Regions from separate parts of the Aeromonas sp. ASNIH7 genome, predicted to be linked through region 1. Evidence: predicted binding sites of a transcription regulator. Region 1 holds the regulator's gene; the other holds the start of a gene.
The links. Region 1 encodes sigma-54, which starts transcription at its own class of promoters, with help from an activator protein. Its sites were predicted from a motif close to TGGCACNGTTTTNGCTT; they were not measured.
Positions count from the first base shown of each region.

Region 2: flgA (flagellar basal body P-ring formation chaperone FlgA) is a predicted target of sigma-54. The motif match lies at 1,570-1,586, and genes of this name have one in related genera.

Region 1 is NZ_CP026226.1:1,631,370-1,635,502, forward strand. It holds gene rapZ (RNase adapter RapZ) at 1-560, opposite strand, end outside; gene ptsN (PTS IIA-like nitrogen regulatory protein PtsN) at 601-1,047, opposite strand; gene hpf (ribosome hibernation promoting factor) at 1,050-1,337, opposite strand; gene C2U47_RS07665 (RNA polymerase factor sigma-54) at 1,358-2,797, opposite strand; gene lptB (LPS export ABC transporter ATP-binding protein) at 2,863-3,588, opposite strand; gene lptA (lipopolysaccharide transport periplasmic protein LptA) at 3,601-4,119, opposite strand; gene lptC (LPS export ABC transporter periplasmic protein LptC) at 4,106-4,133, opposite strand, start outside.
Region 2 is NZ_CP026226.1:387,445-391,577, reverse strand. It holds gene C2U47_RS01725 (flagella synthesis protein FlgN) at 1-352, opposite strand, end outside; gene flgM (flagellar biosynthesis anti-sigma factor FlgM) at 349-669, opposite strand; gene flgA (flagellar basal body P-ring formation chaperone FlgA) at 764-1,369, opposite strand; gene C2U47_RS01710 (chemotaxis protein CheV) at 1,607-2,518, shown strand; gene C2U47_RS01705 (CheR family methyltransferase) at 2,536-3,360, shown strand; gene flgB (flagellar basal body rod protein FlgB) at 3,422-3,823, shown strand; gene flgC (flagellar basal body rod protein FlgC) at 3,820-4,133, shown strand, end outside.

The sequences.
Region 1 (4,133 bases):
AAACGGGCGTCGAACACGAAGTCCGCATCCTTGGGAATGCCGTACTTGAAACCGAACGACTCGAACACCAGCACCAGTTCGTTCTCTTTCTTGCCGAGCACCCGGGTTTTGATGAGCTCGCTGAGATCGTGGATGCTGAGGTTGGTGGTGTCGATGCGCAGGTCGGCGGTCGAGGAGAGCGGTGCCAGCAGGTGGGTCTCTTCCCGGATCGCCTCGTCCAGCGAAAGCTTGTTGCGGGACAGAGGGTGCAGACGGCGGCTCTCACCGTAGCGTTTGAGCAGGGTCGCGTTGTCCGCATCGAAGAAGAAGCTCGAGAACTTGACTCGCCCCTCGTTGCGCACCTGGCTCAGCAGGTTCTCCAGCCTGTCTGCCTGGGCAGGCAGGTTGCGCACGTCGATGCTGACCGCCAGCTTGTCATACTGGCTCTCCACCGACACGATCAACTGGGGCAGCAGGTTGACCGGCAGGTTGTCCACGCAGTAGTACCCGAGATCCTCGAGCACCCTCAGGGCCACCGTCTTGCCGGAGCCCGAACGACCGCTTACTACAATTAACTGCATCTTGTCCCCTCACGCCAACGTGGCTGTGTCAGACCCGGCCTCAGGCCGACGTCATGATCTGATAGAGTTCTTCGTCGCTGGTCGCCTGGCGCAGCTGGCGGCAGACGGCCTTGTCACCCAGTTTGGATGCCATCAGGGAAAGAGTCTTGAGGTGCTGCTTGCACTCGCTTTCCGGCACCAGCAATGCAAAGAGCAGGTCAACCGGTTGATTGTCGATAGAATCGAAAGGGATGGGCTCGGAGAAGGTCATCAACACGGCGGTCGGCGCGAAGGCGTCGTCAATCCGGCCGTGGGGGATGGCGATACCGGCTCCGATCCCGGTACTACCCATCTTTTCTCGCGCCAGCAGGCTTTCAAACAGGACCTGGCGGGAAGCGCCGAGGCGCTCTGCGGCCAGTTCACTGATGATCTCGAGCGCGCGTTTCTTGCTGGTACAAGGGACCGCACTCTTGGTGCAGTCCCGACTCAGTATGTGTTCAAGTTGCATAGTTATTTTTGATTTAACTTATCTTTGTGCTTGATGATCTGCCGATCCAGTTTATCCAGCAGGGTATCAATCGCCGCATACATGTCGGCATGCTGCGAATTGGCGAACACCTCTCCCCCGCTGACATGCAGCTTGGCTTCGGCGATCTGGTTCAGTTTTTCGACGCTCAACACCACGTGTACGTTGTTGATATGGTCAAAGTGACGCTCGAGTTTGGCAAATTTGTTGTTCACATAATCACGCAGAGCTTCGGTAATCTCGACATGGTGTCCGGTCAGGTTAATTTGCATAACGTCTTCCTTTTGTTTGCCTAAACCAGGCGTTTGCGCTGATTGGATGGCGGGATCAACAAGGATTCACGGTACTTTGCGATCGTGCGTCTCGCCACCATAATACCCTGTTCGGCCAGCAAATCCGCGATCTTGCTATCACTAAGCGGCTTGGCGGGGTTTTCCGCCGTCACCAGCTTCTTGATCAGGGCGCGAATAGCGGTCGATGAGCACTCTCCTCCTCCCTCCGTATTGACGTGACTGGAGAAAAAAAACTTCAGTTCAAAAATGCCGCGGGGCGTATGCATGTACTTCTGGGTCGTGACCCGTGAAATGGTCGACTCATGCATCTCCACCGCTTCCGCGATGTCGTTGAGTACCATGGGTTTCATGGCCTCTTCGCCGTACTCGAAAAAGCCCTGCTGCTGCTCGACGATGCAGCTGGCCACCTTGAGCAGGGTGTCGTTACGACTCTCCAGGCTCTTGATGAACCACTTGGCCTCCTGCAAATGAGAACGGATGAACTGGGTATCCGTGCTGCTGCGGGCATTGCGCGCCATGGCCGCATAGGCCTCGTTGACACGGATGCGCGGAGCAGAATCCGGATTGAGTTCAACCACCCACTTGCTGCCCTTCTTGACCACGGACACATCCGGGATCACGTACTGGGATTCACTCTGGATGATGCCGTTGCCGGGTCTGGGCTCCAGTTGCTGGATGAGATCCAGCACCTCCTTGAGATCGCTCTCCTTGAGGCGGGTCTTGCGAGCCAGGGTGCGGTAGTCGCGATTGCCGAGCAGGTCCATGTGTTCGCGGATCACCTCTCTGGCTTCGTCGAGCCAGGGCAGGTCCGGCGAATACTGGCCGAGCTGGATCAGCAGACACTCTTGCACCGAACGGGCGGCGATGCCGACCGGATCGAAATGCTGCACCCGCTTGAGCACGGCTTCGATCTCATCCAGTTCGACTTCTACCTCCTCGCTGCTGACTGCAGCCTGAATATCCTCGAGGGTGGCAGTCAGATACCCGGATTCGTCGATGGCATCGATGATGGCAAGGGCGATGGCCGCATCCACATCACTGAACGGGGTGAGCCGCATCTGCCACAGCAGGTAGTCTTGCAGGTTCTCGGTGGTCTCCCCCTGATAGACGCTGTCTTCCCCGTCATGGATGGGGCCTGCACTCTGGGCTGTACCGGCCGAGTAGACCTCGTCCCAGGTGGTGTCCACCGGCAGTTCATCCGGCATGCTCTCCTGGGCCATGGCATCGCTGGAGTCGAGTTGACTGGCGTCCTGTGTCTCTGCCTGACTGGTTTCCTGCGCCTCGTTCTCCTCTTGCTCCAGCAAGGGGTTGTTGTCGAGCGCTTGCTGAATTTCCTGCTGGAGTTCCAGGGTGGAGAGCTGGAGCAGACGAATCGCTTGTTGTAATTGTGGCGTCATGGTCAGGGACTGACCGAGACGCAACTGTAATGTCGGCTTCATCTACGTCGGGATATCCTTATGTTCAGCGAGGCAGTCACCTAACAAAAATGAGGGGTGCCCCCTTACTATAGACTGAATTGATCGCCCAAATAGACGCGCTTGACCTGCTCATCGGCGAGGATATCGGCCGGCGCGCCCTCGGCAATCATCTTGCCGTGGCTGACGATGTAGGCCTTCTCGCACACATCCAGCGTCTCTCTGACGTTGTGGTCCGTAATCAGCACACCCAACCCGCGTTCTTTCAGATGCTGGATGATCTTTTTGATATCGATGACTGAAATAGGATCAACACCTGCGAAAGGCTCATCGAGCAGAATGAATCTCGGCTCTGCCGCCAGCGCCCGGGCGATTTCCACCCGGCGCCGCTCCCCACCCGAGAGGCTCTGGCCCAGGCTGTCGCGGATATGGGTGATATTGAACTCTTCCAGCAACTGTTCGACCTTATCCTCCCGCTCTTCGCGGCTCAACCCCTTGCGGGTCTGCATGACCCCCATCAAGTTGTCGAACACCGACAGGCGCCGGAAGATGGAGGCCTCCTGAGGCAGATAGCCGATGCCATTGCGGGCACGGATATGCATGGGCTGCAGGCTGATGTCCTGCTCGTCGATGGTGATGAGGCCAGCATCCCGCTGCACCAGGCCCACGATCATGTAGAAGGAGGTCGTCTTGCCCGCACCGTTCGGGCCGAGCAGGCCCACGATCTGGCCCGTTCCCACCTCCAGGCTCACATCGCTGACCACCATGCGGCGCTTGTAGCTCTTTTGCAGACCCGTTGCTTTTAACACTGCCATGGCTGTTGTTTCCTACTTCTTCTGATCGGCGGGTTTGTCAAAGTTCTCCACCTGATCCGGCAGGAACACCGTCTTGACGCGCTGGGTGGGCCCCTTGCTCTCGGCAATCATCTTCTGCTTGACGATGTCGTAGCGAATGAGATCGCCGGTCACCTGGCTGTCTTCCTGCTTGAGCTGGCCATTGCCGGTGATGGTCACCAGCCGGTTCTTAAGCTCGTAGCGGATGCTGTTGCCATGGGCATTGACCGGTTTGCCGTTGTCCAGCACCTGGAAGAAAGTGGCTGGGTTGCCATACGCGGTCATGACCTCGGCGCCCTTGTCGCCGGAGCGGATCACCACCACCTTGTCGGCCTTAATCTTGATGGTGCCCTGGGTGATGATGACATCCTCGCTGAAGGTGATGCGGTTGTCCTGCATCTCGGCCACCTGCTTGACCGCATCCACATAGACCTTCTCGGCAAAGTCGGACTCTTTGGCATTCAGGGAACCGCACAGCAACAGGGCCGTGAGGGCCAGATTAACGTTTTTCATTGAAATAAGTGGCA
Region 2 (4,133 bases), 1.2 Mb from region 1:
AGCTGCTGTCTCTGAGCTTGCTGAGGAAGCTGGCGAGACGGCGATTGGAGACAATACTGAGTTCGAGCAGACGTCCATTGAGGTTGTTCTGCTCCTGACAGGCTTCCAGCTTGGCTTGAAGGGCCTGCAATTGGGTCGGGAAGGCGCCCAGCTGTTGCTGCAAGTCAGGTAGCTCTGCCAGAGTCTTGTCCAGCATCTCGATGGCCACCAGCAGTTGCTGCTTGCGATCGGCGAGTGCCGGCAAGGCAAGGGCCCGGTGAGCCTTGAGGAGGTCGAACTCCTCTGCCAGCAAGCCTTGCATCTGGGAGAGGTTGTCGTCCTGAGCGCGCAGCAGCGAAGGGAGGTCCATCATCCCAACCGTTTATCCAGATCGGCTTCGAAGCTGAACATCTTTCTGGCCACGGCTTCGCTGTTGACCTTGTACTCCCCACTGGCCACGGCCTTCTTCAGGCTCTCGACGCGGCTCTCGTTACCGGTGGAGGCGGTGTTGAGGGTCTTCTGCATCTGCTGCAATTGCTGCGCCTCACTGGTCAAGGAGACAGAGTCGCTCTTGACGGTGGTCGCACGGCTGCCCTCGCTGGAGGTCGCCGGCTTGGTGGCTACACCTTGACTGCTGCCGCTGTTTTGCAGGCGGTTGTTAGCCAAGTTGTTGATATTGTTGATAGCCATAAGGTTTACCTTCGTCTGCTTTACTGTTCGCTTACCTGTGTATCGGTGACGGCGGTCAGAACTTTAGAAAAAAATTGCGCAGTGCATTCATGTGTCAGAATGTCACAATCACGGAGCCCACTGCACTGACCTGGCCTTGCACCGTTCTGCCCGAGCGCGTGTTGACAAGCCGGATCATGTCTCCGAAGCTGCCATCTTGCAAGGCGCGGGCCATGGTTTTGATCTGCATGCTGCTGTTTTCAGCACTCAGGGTGACCTGGTCCCCCTTGCAGACCACGCAGACCTGGGTCAGTCTGATTGGCTGGCCCGGTTTGAGCTCACGTTTGCTGCGTACCCCGATGAGTGCGGTCGGATCGGTAAGGTAGTCGCCACGGATCAGGGTTTGGTCCTGGTATGCCAAGGTCAGCATCGGTTCGCTCAGGATGTCTCCCTTGGCAACCGGGACGGCGACGGTGACATAGGGTTTCTGGATGCTGACCCGGACAGGGAGATAGAGATCCCAGGATTTATCTCCCTCGCACTTGAGGTAGACGGTGGTGTTGCGACGGATCTCCATCCGGGCGGGGAGGGAAATGGTGAGGGCATCTTCGCAGCGCGTGAGGGGGAGGCGCTCGTCAATGGTGCCGGCCTTGACGTCGGCCTGTGCATCGAGGGGAATATCGAGCTGGTCGAGCACGAACGCCTGTGCCTGTTCTTGCAGATAGTCGGTGACCTCGGACGCCATGGCGTGAGACAGACTGCAAAACGGCAGTAAGATAAGGAAAAGTCTACTAATCATTTTTGCTTACCGGTCGATAAGTTATTCACGTATACCACCGTAGTTAACTATGCTTGCTCCAGAATTATTCTGTTGTTGAAACAACGATGGTCTGATGCAAGCCAATGTGCATGCATAATGATATGCACGATCAGTGCCAAGCATTTTTAGGGAGTGTTTATGGCGAGTGTTCTGGACTCGGTTAACCAGCGAACCCAATTAGTGGGACAAAATAGGCTGGAGCTGCTGCTGTTTCGTCTCAATGGACGTCAAAGATTTGGCATCAACGTATTCAAAGTACGCGAGGTGCTGCAGTGTCCCCCTCTGACCGTCATGCCCAAGCTCAACTCCTGCATTCGCGGCGTGGCACATATCCGTGGCCAGACCATCTCGGTGATCGATCTCAGCATGGCGATGGGCAAGCGCCCCATCCAGGATCTCTCCAAGTGCTTCATCATCATCTCCGAGTACAACCGCTCCATTCAGGGGTTCCTGGTCCACTCGGTCGAGCGCATCATCAACATGAACTGGGAGTCCATTCTGCCGCCACCCAAAGGGGCTGGTCGCATCAACTACATGACGGCAGTGACCGAGGTAGATGGCGAGCTGGTGGAGATCTTGGACGTGGAGCGCATTCTCAACGAGATTTCGCCGGTCTCCACTGAGGTGTCCACCGAGTTGGTGGAAGCAAGCGTGGAGCGCAATCCTCACGGGCGTCCCGTGCTGGTTGCGGACGACTCTTCGGTTGCGCGCAAGCAGGTACAACGTGCACTGGAGGCTATCGGGGTGCAGTGCGTGCTGGCCAAGGATGGACGGGAAGCGCTCAACATGTTGTTGGAGATGTCCAAAAATGGCCCCATACATGATCAGATTGCATTGGTTATTTCAGATATTGAAATGCCGGAGATGGATGGTTATACCTTCACCGCCGAGATCCGCAACAATCCCAACCTCAAGGATTTGCATGTTATCCTGCACACTTCCCTCAGTGGGGTGTTCAATCAGGCCATGGTGCAGAAAGTCGGAGCGAACAATTTCATTGCCAAATTCCAGCCGGATGAATTGGCCAAGGCCGTACAAGGCGCTCTCTAATCAAGAAGAACAACTGCATGAAGACACTTTCGGACGACTTATACAGGCAATTCAGCAATTTTCTGGCACAACAGAGCGGCATAGTACTGGGTGACAACAAACAGTATCTGGTTAAAAGCCGCCTGTCGCCCTTGATGACTCAGTTTGGTATCGAGAGTCTGTCTGATCTGGTCACCCGGGCGATGAGCGTGCGCGAGCGGGAACTCAAGATGGCAGTGATCGATGCCATGACCACCAACGAGACTTTGTGGTTTCGCGATACCTATCCGTTCCAGTTATTGAGTGACAAGATTTTCCCGGAGCTTGGTAAGAGCGGTCGCACCATCAAGATATGGTCTGCCGCCTCTTCGTCCGGACAGGAGCCCTACTCCATCGCCATGACGGCGCTGGAGCAGCAAGTTAAACGGCCGGGTAGCATGCCGGGCGGGGTGCAAATAGTAGGGACCGATATATCCAGCACCATGCTGAACCAGTGTAAGGAAGGGATCTACGATAGCCTTGCACTGGCTCGCGGGCTTTCCCCCGAGCGCAAGCGACTCTTTTTCGAACCCTATGGCGACAACAAGATGCGGGTGGTGGAGCGTGTCAGAAAATTGACCAGCTTCCGCCCTCTCAACCTGCTGGAGAGCTACAGCCTGCTCGGCAAGTTTGACATCATCTTCTGTCGCAACGTGCTCATCTACTTTGCGCCCGAAGTGAAATCCAAGATCCTCAACCAGTTCGCCAGCAGCCTCAATCCTGGCGGCTACCTGATGCTGGGGGCCTCCGAGTCTCTGGCTGGCCTCACCGATAAGTTCGAGATGATCCGCTGCAACCCCGGCATCGTCTACAAGGTCAAATAACCCCGCTCAATACCCTCTTGGCACACCTCTTGCTAAATATCCATGAAGCAGGAGGTGTGCTATGGCAATTTCATTCGACAAGGCATTTGGTGTTCATCAGTACACGCTGAGCGTGCGCGCCAAGCGTGCCGAGGTGTTGTCCAGCAACATCGCCAATGCGGATACGCCGGGTTTCAAGGCCCGTGACATCAACTTCTCACAAGCGTTGCAGGATGCCCAGGGCCAGCAAGGGTTCGGGCTCAGCACTACCAGCGAGAAGCACTTCGCCTTGCAGATGGATTCCCCGGGCACGACCCAGTACCGCAATCCCCTGCAACCGGATACCGGTGACGGCAACACGGTGGACGTACAGCAGGAGCGCAGCGAGTTCCTGCGCAACAGCCTTGAATACCAGGCCTCTCTTGAATTCATGAACAGCAAGATAAGCGGCCTGCTCAAAGCACTGAAAGGAGAGCAAGGATGAGTTTGTTCAAGGTCTTTGACATTGCAGGCTCAGCCATGAGCGCGCAGTCCGTTCGCCTCAACACGGTGGCGAGCAACATGGCCAACGCTGACAGCGTCAGCTCCAGCGTGGAAAAAACTTACCACGCCAGGCGGCCAGTCTTTGCCGCCCAGTTGGATCAGGCCATGACCGACAAGCAGGCCTCGGTCGGGGTGGATGTGAAAGGCATCGTCGAGAGCGATGCCCCCCTGCTCAAGGAGTACAACCCGAACCACCCCATGGCGGACAAGGATGGCTTCATCTTCAAGCCCAACGTCAACATGGTGGAGGA